Regions from separate parts of the Bacillus cereus group sp. BfR-BA-01430 genome, predicted to be linked through region 1. Evidence: riboswitches for the same ligand, from Rfam matches in the RefSeq annotation. Region 1 holds a riboswitch; the other holds the start of a gene.

Region 1 (4,408 bases):
CCGATACACTAACCAGTGCTGATAATGCAAATGCTACTATCTTTTTCATCTTCTATCCCTCTTCTCTTTTTTATGACCTTCTTAAAAATATTTTGGCAAAATAATTTCCTACATGTTGAGCTAATTGTACAAGAATAATAAGCAATACAACTGTTACGAACATAACTGATGTGTCAAAGCGTTGATAGCCATATGTCATTGCTAAATCACCAAGACCACCGCCACCGACAAGCCCAGCTACTGCTGAAAATTCAATTAAGCCAACAGTCATAAACGTAACCCCTAAAATTAATGGCGCCAACGCTTCTGGAACAAGAATTTCAAACACAATTCTTAATGGTGATGCCCCCATTGCTTGCGCGGCCTCGATTACTCCTTTCGGCACTGAAACAAGGTTTGTTTCTACCATTCTGGCAATTCCAATGGAAGCAACAAGTGTCATTGGAAAAATCGCTGCTGCTGTTCCGATTGTTGTTCCAATAACAGTTCTTGTAATTGGACTTAAAGCTACTAAAAAGATAATAAACGGAATGGGACGAATCGTATTAATAACAATATTAAGAATAGAAAAGACCAATTTATTTTCTAAAAAATTACCTTTCCTTGTCACATATAAAAGTAAACCTAGAGGTATACCAAGTATTGTGGCAAATATAAGAGTTACAATTACCATTAAGAGGGTATCCCCTGTCGCATCGAGAATCCGTGGCCAAAATATACTCCAATCAACTCGCATGTGCTTCAACCTCCTTTAGTTGTACTTGCAGTCTTAGATGTTGTAAGGCCTTTTGAATTTCTTTTTGCTCACCTTGCAGTTCTACAAGAAGATTTCCAAATAAAACATTTTGTAATTCAATAATGTTGCCGTAGAGTACATTTACATCCACATTATAATTTTTGGCAATATATGATAATACCGGCTGTCCTGTCTCTTCACCCGTAAATGTTAATCGATAAATCTGTCCGCCATTTTGAATTTTTGCTAATACACTTTCTGGTAAATGGTCATTCACAACAGAACGAACAAAATTTTGAGTCGTTTTTGTTTTTGGTTTTGTAAAGATATCAAATAATGCCCCTTCTTCAATGACTCTCCCTTTCTCCATAACTGCCACGCGGTGACAAATTTCTTTCACAACTTGCATTTCATGTGTAATGAGGAGAATTGTTAATTTATATTCTTTATTTATTTTCTTTAATAGATTCAAAATTTCTGTAGTTGTTTCAGGATCTAATGCCGATGTTGCTTCATCACAAATAAGAATATCTGGTGATGTAGCAAGTGCTCTCGCAATTCCAACACGTTGTTTTTGCCCCCCTGACAATTGCTCTGGATAATAATTTGCTTTATCTTCTAATCCTACAAATTTCAACAGCTCATTTACTCTTTCTTTTATCTCCTTCTTTGGTACTTTCGCTAACTTTAATGGATATGCAATATTTCCAAACACTGTTCTTGAATTAAATAAATTAAAACTTTGGAAAATCATACCGATTCTTTGTCTTAACTGTCGTAACTCCTTTGTTGTTAGAGATGTAATATCTTTATCATCTATCGTAACCGTTCCTGAAGTCGGTCTTTCTAACATATTAGCTAAGCGTAATAATGTGCTTTTTCCAGCGCCACTAAACCCAATAATACCGAACACTTCTCCCTTTTTAACCGAAAGTGTTACATCCTCTACTGCATGAACAGGCTCTCCACCAGATTCATATACCTTACTTACATTTGTAAAAGAAATCATTTTCTTCCCTCCTATAGCAATTTGAAGTAGAGCCCCCGAGGTAAAATAAAAAGTGCTCTCCTTCTTATCAGTAATAAAAGATAAGAAGGAGAGCACTTATACATATACTCGTTCACATCTTCTCATCTTTCAAGTCCTTTTTAGACTTGCTGGAATTAGCACGGTATTAAAAAACCCGTTGCTGAGGTATCATAGGGCCAGTCCCTCCACCTCTCTGGATAAGAATGTATCGATTTAATTGTTATTTAATTCAATTTTATTATAAAACTCAAAAAAGTTAGAGTCAATATAATTTTTCTAAAGTATGGCAATTATTTTTCTATTGAAATTTTTGCACCACATGTAAAAATCTTCTCTTATTCTCTTCTGAAAAGGAAAATATCCCTACCTCATTGAATAAAATGACATGAATACGAAATATAGTGGAGGACGATAAATAATATGAAAACAGCACTGTTACTCGTTACTATTCAAAATGACTATTTTCTGAATGGAAAGATGGAATTACGTAATGCAGTAGAAGCTAGTGAGTATGCTCGTCAATTATTACAATATTTTCGACAAACAAATCAGCCAATTTTTCATATTCAACATGTATCTTTTGAGGATCATGCAACTTTCTTCCTCCCCGATACAGAAGGTGTTCATATTCACGAAAACGTTCGTCCATTACAAAATGAAACGATAATTTTAAAACACTATCCGAATAGCTTTCGAGAAACGAATCTATTACAAAAACTACAGCAATTCAAAATCGAGCGTGTTATTATATGCGGAATGATGACACATATGTGTATTGATGCTACTGTTAGAGCTGCTTTTGATTTTGGGTTTCATTGCACCGTTATCCATGATGCTTGCGCGACGAAAGACCTTCTCTTTAAAAACGCGACTATTCCCGCTGTTTACATTCATAACACCATTTTGGCAAGTTTAAATGAAGGATATGCTGATGTAATAAGTACAGAAGAATTTTTATCCGTCTAAAAAATTATATTTATTACTCTTTTTATTAAATTTGTGGTAACTACTCAGTTACTCTGTAAAAAAGGAAGACAAGAACTTTTTTTACATGGTAGAGTGGGGCTGGCGATGCATAGGAGCGGTCAGTGCCCTTTTCTGCCCCCGCACAAAGTTTTAAAACGAAGAGATGAAGAGCGAGATGTAGGTCCATTTTTATCTTCATGGCAGCAATTATACTACTTATTAAACTTCTAAATGTAATGTATAGCTGAGTAGTTACAATTTGTGAATATAAAAACACTACTTTCAGTCAATAAAACTGAAAGTAGTGTCCTCTTGCCTAACCATAGATTTTCTTTCAAGTTGTATTATACAGGAATTCCATAAAAATAATACAGAAAAATACGACGAATCGAATAAATTTTGTAACATTCTATTAGTTTCATAACATGACCTACAGCAAAAGAGTACAAAATAATAATCTTTTGTTGTAATACCAACACAAAATTACAATAGATTAGCTTAATCCAAAAATGTTCTTATCTTGCTACTATAAACGTAAAAAGAGCCTGTCCAAAAGTTATACATTTTGGACAGGCTCTTTTTGTTGCTTCTTATAACGTTTCAGAAGTTGTTTTTGCTTGCATATGAAGCGCTAAGTAATCAGGGCCACCAGCTTTAGAGTCTGTACCAGACATGTTAAAGCCACCGAATGGTTGGTAACCTACGATTGCTCCAGTACATCCACGGTTAAAGTATAAGTTACCTACGTGGAAGTCTTCACGTGCTTTTTCGATATGTGCACGGTTGTTAGAGATTACTGCTCCTGTTAAACCGTATTCTGTATTATTTGCAATTGCAAGCGCATGATCAAAGTCTTTCGCTTTACAGAATGCTACTACTGGTCCGAAGATTTCTTCTTTCATTAAGCGAGCATCTTCTGCAACGTCAGCAACGATTGTTGGTTGGATAAACCATCCTTTAGAGTCGTCTCCTTCGCCACCTGCTACTACTTTACCTTCTTCTTTACCAATTGCAACATAGCTCATCACTTTATCAAATGCAGCTTGATCATTTACCGGTCCCATATTTGTTCCTTTTTCAGCTGGGTTACCTACAGTTAATTCTTTTGTTAATTCAACTGCACGATTTAATACTTGATCGTATACATCTTCATGGATGACTGCACGAGAGCAAGCAGAACATTTTTGTCCTGAGAATCCGAATGCTGATGCAACGATAGATTTCGCTGCTAATTCAAGATCTGCTTCTTTATCAACAACGATTGTATCTTTACCACCCATTTCAGCAATAACGCGTTTTAACCAAATTTGACCTGGATGTACTTTTGCAGCGCGTTCGTAAATACGAATACCTACATCACGTGATCCAGTGAAACTAATGAAACGTGTACGAGGATGATCTACTAAATAGTCGCCAACTTCAGAACCACTACCAGGGATAAAGTTTACTACGCCTGCTGGTAAGCCTGCTTCTTCTAAAACTTCCATAAATTTCGCTGCTACTACAGGTGTTGTACTAGCTGGTTTTAACAATACTGTATTACCAGAAACTAACGCAGCTGTTGTCATTCCTGCCATAATTGCAAACGGGAAGTTCCAAGGTGAAATAATGACACCTACTCCTAGTGGAATATAAGAGAAACGGTTATATTCAATCGGACGGCTTTCTACTGGAAT
Region 2 (4,408 bases), on a different contig from region 1:
AAAGTTGTTTCATAGTTTTACCTCCAACAAGTGCTGCAACTCGTTTTGAATATCAGAAAACGTATGAAATGGTGTATAAGGAATATGATATTCTTTGCACTTTGTAATGAGAAAATCACGTGCGAATACTTTATCAGCTTGCTTAGCTGCTTGCAAATCTGTAATAGAATCACCAATGACAATGCGAAAATCTTGTTGAGAGCTAAGTTTTCGAATCAGCGTGGATTTACAAAGGCCACAATGATGGTTACAATGTTTATCACAAGGATATGGCCATTTTATTTCAATGTATTCTTTTGAAAAGTCAGCTTCATTACAATAAATCTTTTCTTTTGGAACAAGCCCATCTAAAAGGGGATGCACAAAGAAATCCATTCCTCCTGAAATGACATAGAAAGAAAGATCATTTTTATTTATAAACTGTACAAATTCCTGAAAACCACTACGTATACTTGCCTTGTTTTTTAAAAATGAAATGATATTGTCATGGAGATTGGTCGGTAATAAATGAAAAAGTTGCGACACACCTTCTTGAATCGAAAGATCTTGAGCTAATATCTGTTTCTTTATTTCCTCAGCCTTTGGTGGCGCGAAATATTCCATAATAGAAATGATATTGTCGTTATTTGTAATTGTGCCATCAAAGTCGCAGAAAATTTGAATGCTCATATTTTCACCTCACGCGATGGGTTTCCCCATAATTGTAGTGCGGTATGTAAATCAGCATCATCTACTTCATGTAATGGTGTTCCTTGCAAAGTTGCATCAATTGCTGCACGCAATGCTTTTCCTCCGCCTTGGGCACCATTGGGATGACCATGGATACCACCACCAGCGTTAATGACAACATCATTTCCAAAGTCACGAAGGGTAAATGGAACAAATCCAGGGTGAATGCCAGCTGATGGAACAGGGAAACTTCTTTTTAAATGAGAATCTGCTATTGTTAATGTTTCTGCAATTTGAAGGGCATCTTCTTTTTCTAACGCAACATTTCCATATGGCGATGGGAATAAAGAAAAGTCTGCACCAGCATAACGAAGCAATTTTCCAAGTAATAGGGAATGGGAAAAGCCGTATAATTTTGATGATGTATAAGCACCGCTAACAGCAGGGTGAGCCATGATAGGAACATTGATATCTTGATCTTCCGCTAGTGCTTGTAGTACATCTAATCCATATGCAAACGCATTAAACAGCAGAAGATCAGCACCAGCATTTACTGCCCGTTTTGCCCTTTCTTTTACATCATAAGTACGACCGGTTATATTTACTGCATATAAAGTTCTATGACCATATGTTTCATAAACAGATTGCAATACTTCTTTTCCAGAACGAACTCGTTTTTCAAGTGGTGTTAATGCATTTTCGAATAAAATTTCATCATCTTTTACGATATCCACTCCGCCAATTGCTTGATCACGAAGCTGCGTCTTCAAATATCCAATATTTCGCCCAATCATTCCTTTAAAAATGCTCATTAAAAGTGGACGATTATGAACATGTAACCTCTTTCTCACACCCTCAATTCCAAATTTTGGTCCAGAGAACTGTCTTTTCAAATCATCTGAGAACGTGAGATCAATAAGTTTAATTTCCCCATCTAATGATAATTTTCCAAACGTTGTCGTTAAAATTGCTGGTAAATCGGGACTGAAATTTAACGATGGATAATGAATTTTGATTATACCTTTTGTTACTTTTTTGCCAAGATAGTTGTTTACATCTTCTTGTTGTGGGAGTTCTTCTACATGAACAACATTGCCTTTATGTTGTTTTAATTGTTTTTGTAATAACTGGGGTAAATGTGTCCATGAACCAATCGTTAAGCCAAGAGCGATTTGCTCTGCTGTTTTTGTTAAGTTGTGAGAATCATCATGAATTAAATATGTTGCAATTATTCCGCTCATTTTCATAACCTCCTAGTTAAATAAAAAAACCTCTCAGCTAAGGAGAGGTTTTTTTACAACCAGCTCCTTATCTGTCAGCGTAACGCTGCGAGAATTAGCACCGTGTCTACATTTGTAGATCGGTTGCCGGGCTTCGTCGGGCTCGTCCCTCCACCAGCTCTTGATAAGAAGTATTTGGAAATATTTTAATTTTTTTTGATATCTGAATTTTGACAGAGATAACTTAAGTTGTCAATGGTTTTTTGAAAATTTTTAATTTACCAATTCGGTGAATAGCTTCTTGCAATCGTTCTTCACTATGTAAGAGACCAATTCTTACATAGCCTTCACCATGTTTTCCAAAACCAATGCCCGGAGCAACTGCAACGTGCGCTTGATTTAATAATAGATCGGCAAATTGTTCAGAATGATAACCATTTGGAACTGGTAACCAAGCAAAGAAGGACCCTTTTGGAGCCTTAACATTCCAGCCGATGGAATGACATGCCGAAATAAGAGCATTCCTCCTAGATTCATAGCGGTTCACTAATTCGGTTACACAAGTTTGCGAACTTAATAATGCTTCGCAAGCAGCTTCCTGAATAGCGCCGAAAAGACTAACATACATATGATCTTGCAGTAGATTAATCGTTTCGATGACACTTTCATTCCCAACTGCAAACGCGATGCGCCAACCAGCCATATTAAATGTTTTTGATAATGTATAAATTTCAATGCCTGTATTTTTAGCACCGTTAGCCTGTAGAAAACTGATCGGTTTTTTTGCATCAAAACCGATAGCGCCATAAGCAAAATCATGCACAACTAAAATGTTATGTTCATTTGCAAAACGGACTGTTTCTTCAAAAAATTCTTTTGAAGCGATCGCACCAGTTGGATTGTTTGGATAATTTAAAAACATTAATTTTGCCTGCTTGACAGTATCTTCGCTTATTTTCATGTAATCCGGTAAAAAATGATTCTCTGCTAATAGTGGCATTGTTTCAAGCTTTGCCTTCGCTAAAGCAATACCAGATAAATAGTCAGGATATCCAGGATCAGGAACAAGAATTGTTTCACCAGGATTTGTAAAACAAAGTGGCAATTCTACTAATCCCGCTTTTCCACCAAATAAAATCGCAACTTCTGTTTTTGGATTTATTTTTACCCCGTATTCACGTTCATAAAATATTGCAATAGCCTCTTTTAAGCTGTTATGTCCACGAAATGGTGGATATTTATGATGAAGCCCCTTTTCTGCTGCATGTTGTAAAGATTTTACGATATGCGGCGGTGTTGGTTGATCGGGATTCCCTTGCCCTAAGTTGATGACATCATGTCCAGCTTCTATTACTTTATTGACTTTTGCGACAAGTGAAGCGAAAAATTGTGTTGGAAGTGATGTCATAAGCTTGGAAGGTTGAAAATCTTTCATACTTTCCACCTCTTTTGAAAGTTGTTACAATTCTAGTGACAAATGATATAATCTTTCCAAGATTTTGTAAAGAGAAAAATAAAGAATGGGGCTGAAAAAATGAAAGTCGCATGTATTCAAATGGATATTGTTTTTGGTGATGTAACTTTAAATGTAGAGCACGCAGAGAAAAAAATAGAAGAGGCAATGAAAGAGAAACCAGATGTAATTGTATTGCCTGAACTTTGGACAACAGGATATGATTTGAAGCGACTTCCTGAAATTTCGGATAAGGACGGAAAACAAACAAAAGAAGTGCTTTCAAAATGGGCAAAAGAATTTAGCGTGAACATTGTCGGCGGTTCTGTTGCAAAGCAGACAGAGAAAGGTGTTACAAATACGATGTATATTATAAATCGCCAAGGAAACGTACAACATGAATATAGCAAAGTGCACTTGTTTCAATTAATGAACGAACATAAGTATTTAATAGCAGGACATGAAACAGGAGAATTTACTTTAGATGAAGTTCAGTGCGGAGGGGTTATTTGCTATGATATTCGTTTTCCAGAATGGATACGCGTACATACTGCTAAAGGAGCAAAAATCGTATTTGTAGTAGCAGAATGGCCGCTTGTTCGCATTGAGCATTGGCGTTTATTACTGCAAGCGAGAGCAATTGAAAATCAATGTTATGTCGTAGCGTGTAATCGAGTAGGAAAAGATTCAAATAACGTGTTTGGCGGTCACTCGCTTATTATTGACCCATGGGGGAAAATTGTCGCGGAGGCACAAGAAGGAGAAATCATTCTTTATGGACATATAGAGCTAGAAAAGATAGAAGAGGTCCGAAAAGGAATTCCCGTCTTTATGGATCGCCGTTTGGAATTGTATAAATAAAAAGATTGACAAATGATTTTTATTCTTGTTATAGTCTTCATCAGAAAGTTAAAAATTCGAATAAGTCGTACAACTCTTATCAAGAGCAGGTGGAGGGATTTGGCCCTATGAAACCCAGCAACCGACCGTAATACCATTGTGAAATGGGGCGCTTATGCGCCAAAAAGGCACGGTGCTAATTCCAGCAGAAAATGAATTTTCTGGC

What was found. Region 1 has a riboswitch for S-adenosylmethionine ahead of MR058_RS12530 (methionine ABC transporter ATP-binding protein). Riboswitches for the same ligand answer to the same signal wherever they lie in the genome.
Region 2: it holds a riboswitch for S-adenosylmethionine, as region 1 does, so the genes downstream of both, mtnW (2,3-diketo-5-methylthiopentyl-1-phosphate enolase) here and MR058_RS12530 (methionine ABC transporter ATP-binding protein) in region 1, are expected to answer to the same signal.

What each region holds. Positions count from the first base shown of each region.
Region 1 is NZ_JAKUEW010000006.1:29,874-34,281, reverse strand. Features, by position in the region: gene MR058_RS12540 (MetQ/NlpA family ABC transporter substrate-binding protein) at 1-49, opposite strand, end outside; gene MR058_RS12535 (methionine ABC transporter permease) at 71-736, opposite strand; gene MR058_RS12530 (methionine ABC transporter ATP-binding protein) at 726-1,745, opposite strand; SAM riboswitch class I at 1,865-1,970, opposite strand; gene MR058_RS12525 (cysteine hydrolase family protein) at 2,187-2,732, shown strand; gene pruA (L-glutamate gamma-semialdehyde dehydrogenase) at 3,323-4,408, opposite strand, start outside.
Region 2 is NZ_JAKUEW010000003.1:107,216-111,623, reverse strand. Features, by position in the region: gene MR058_RS08805 (methylthioribulose 1-phosphate dehydratase) at 1-13, opposite strand, end outside; gene MR058_RS08800 (2-hydroxy-3-keto-5-methylthiopentenyl-1-phosphate phosphatase) at 10-669, opposite strand; gene mtnW (2,3-diketo-5-methylthiopentyl-1-phosphate enolase) at 666-1,910, opposite strand; SAM riboswitch class I at 1,975-2,080, opposite strand; gene MR058_RS08790 (pyridoxal phosphate-dependent aminotransferase) at 2,134-3,324, opposite strand; partial or broken gene MR058_RS08785 (carbon-nitrogen family hydrolase) at 3,339-4,203, shown strand; SAM riboswitch class I at 4,277-4,408, shown strand, end outside.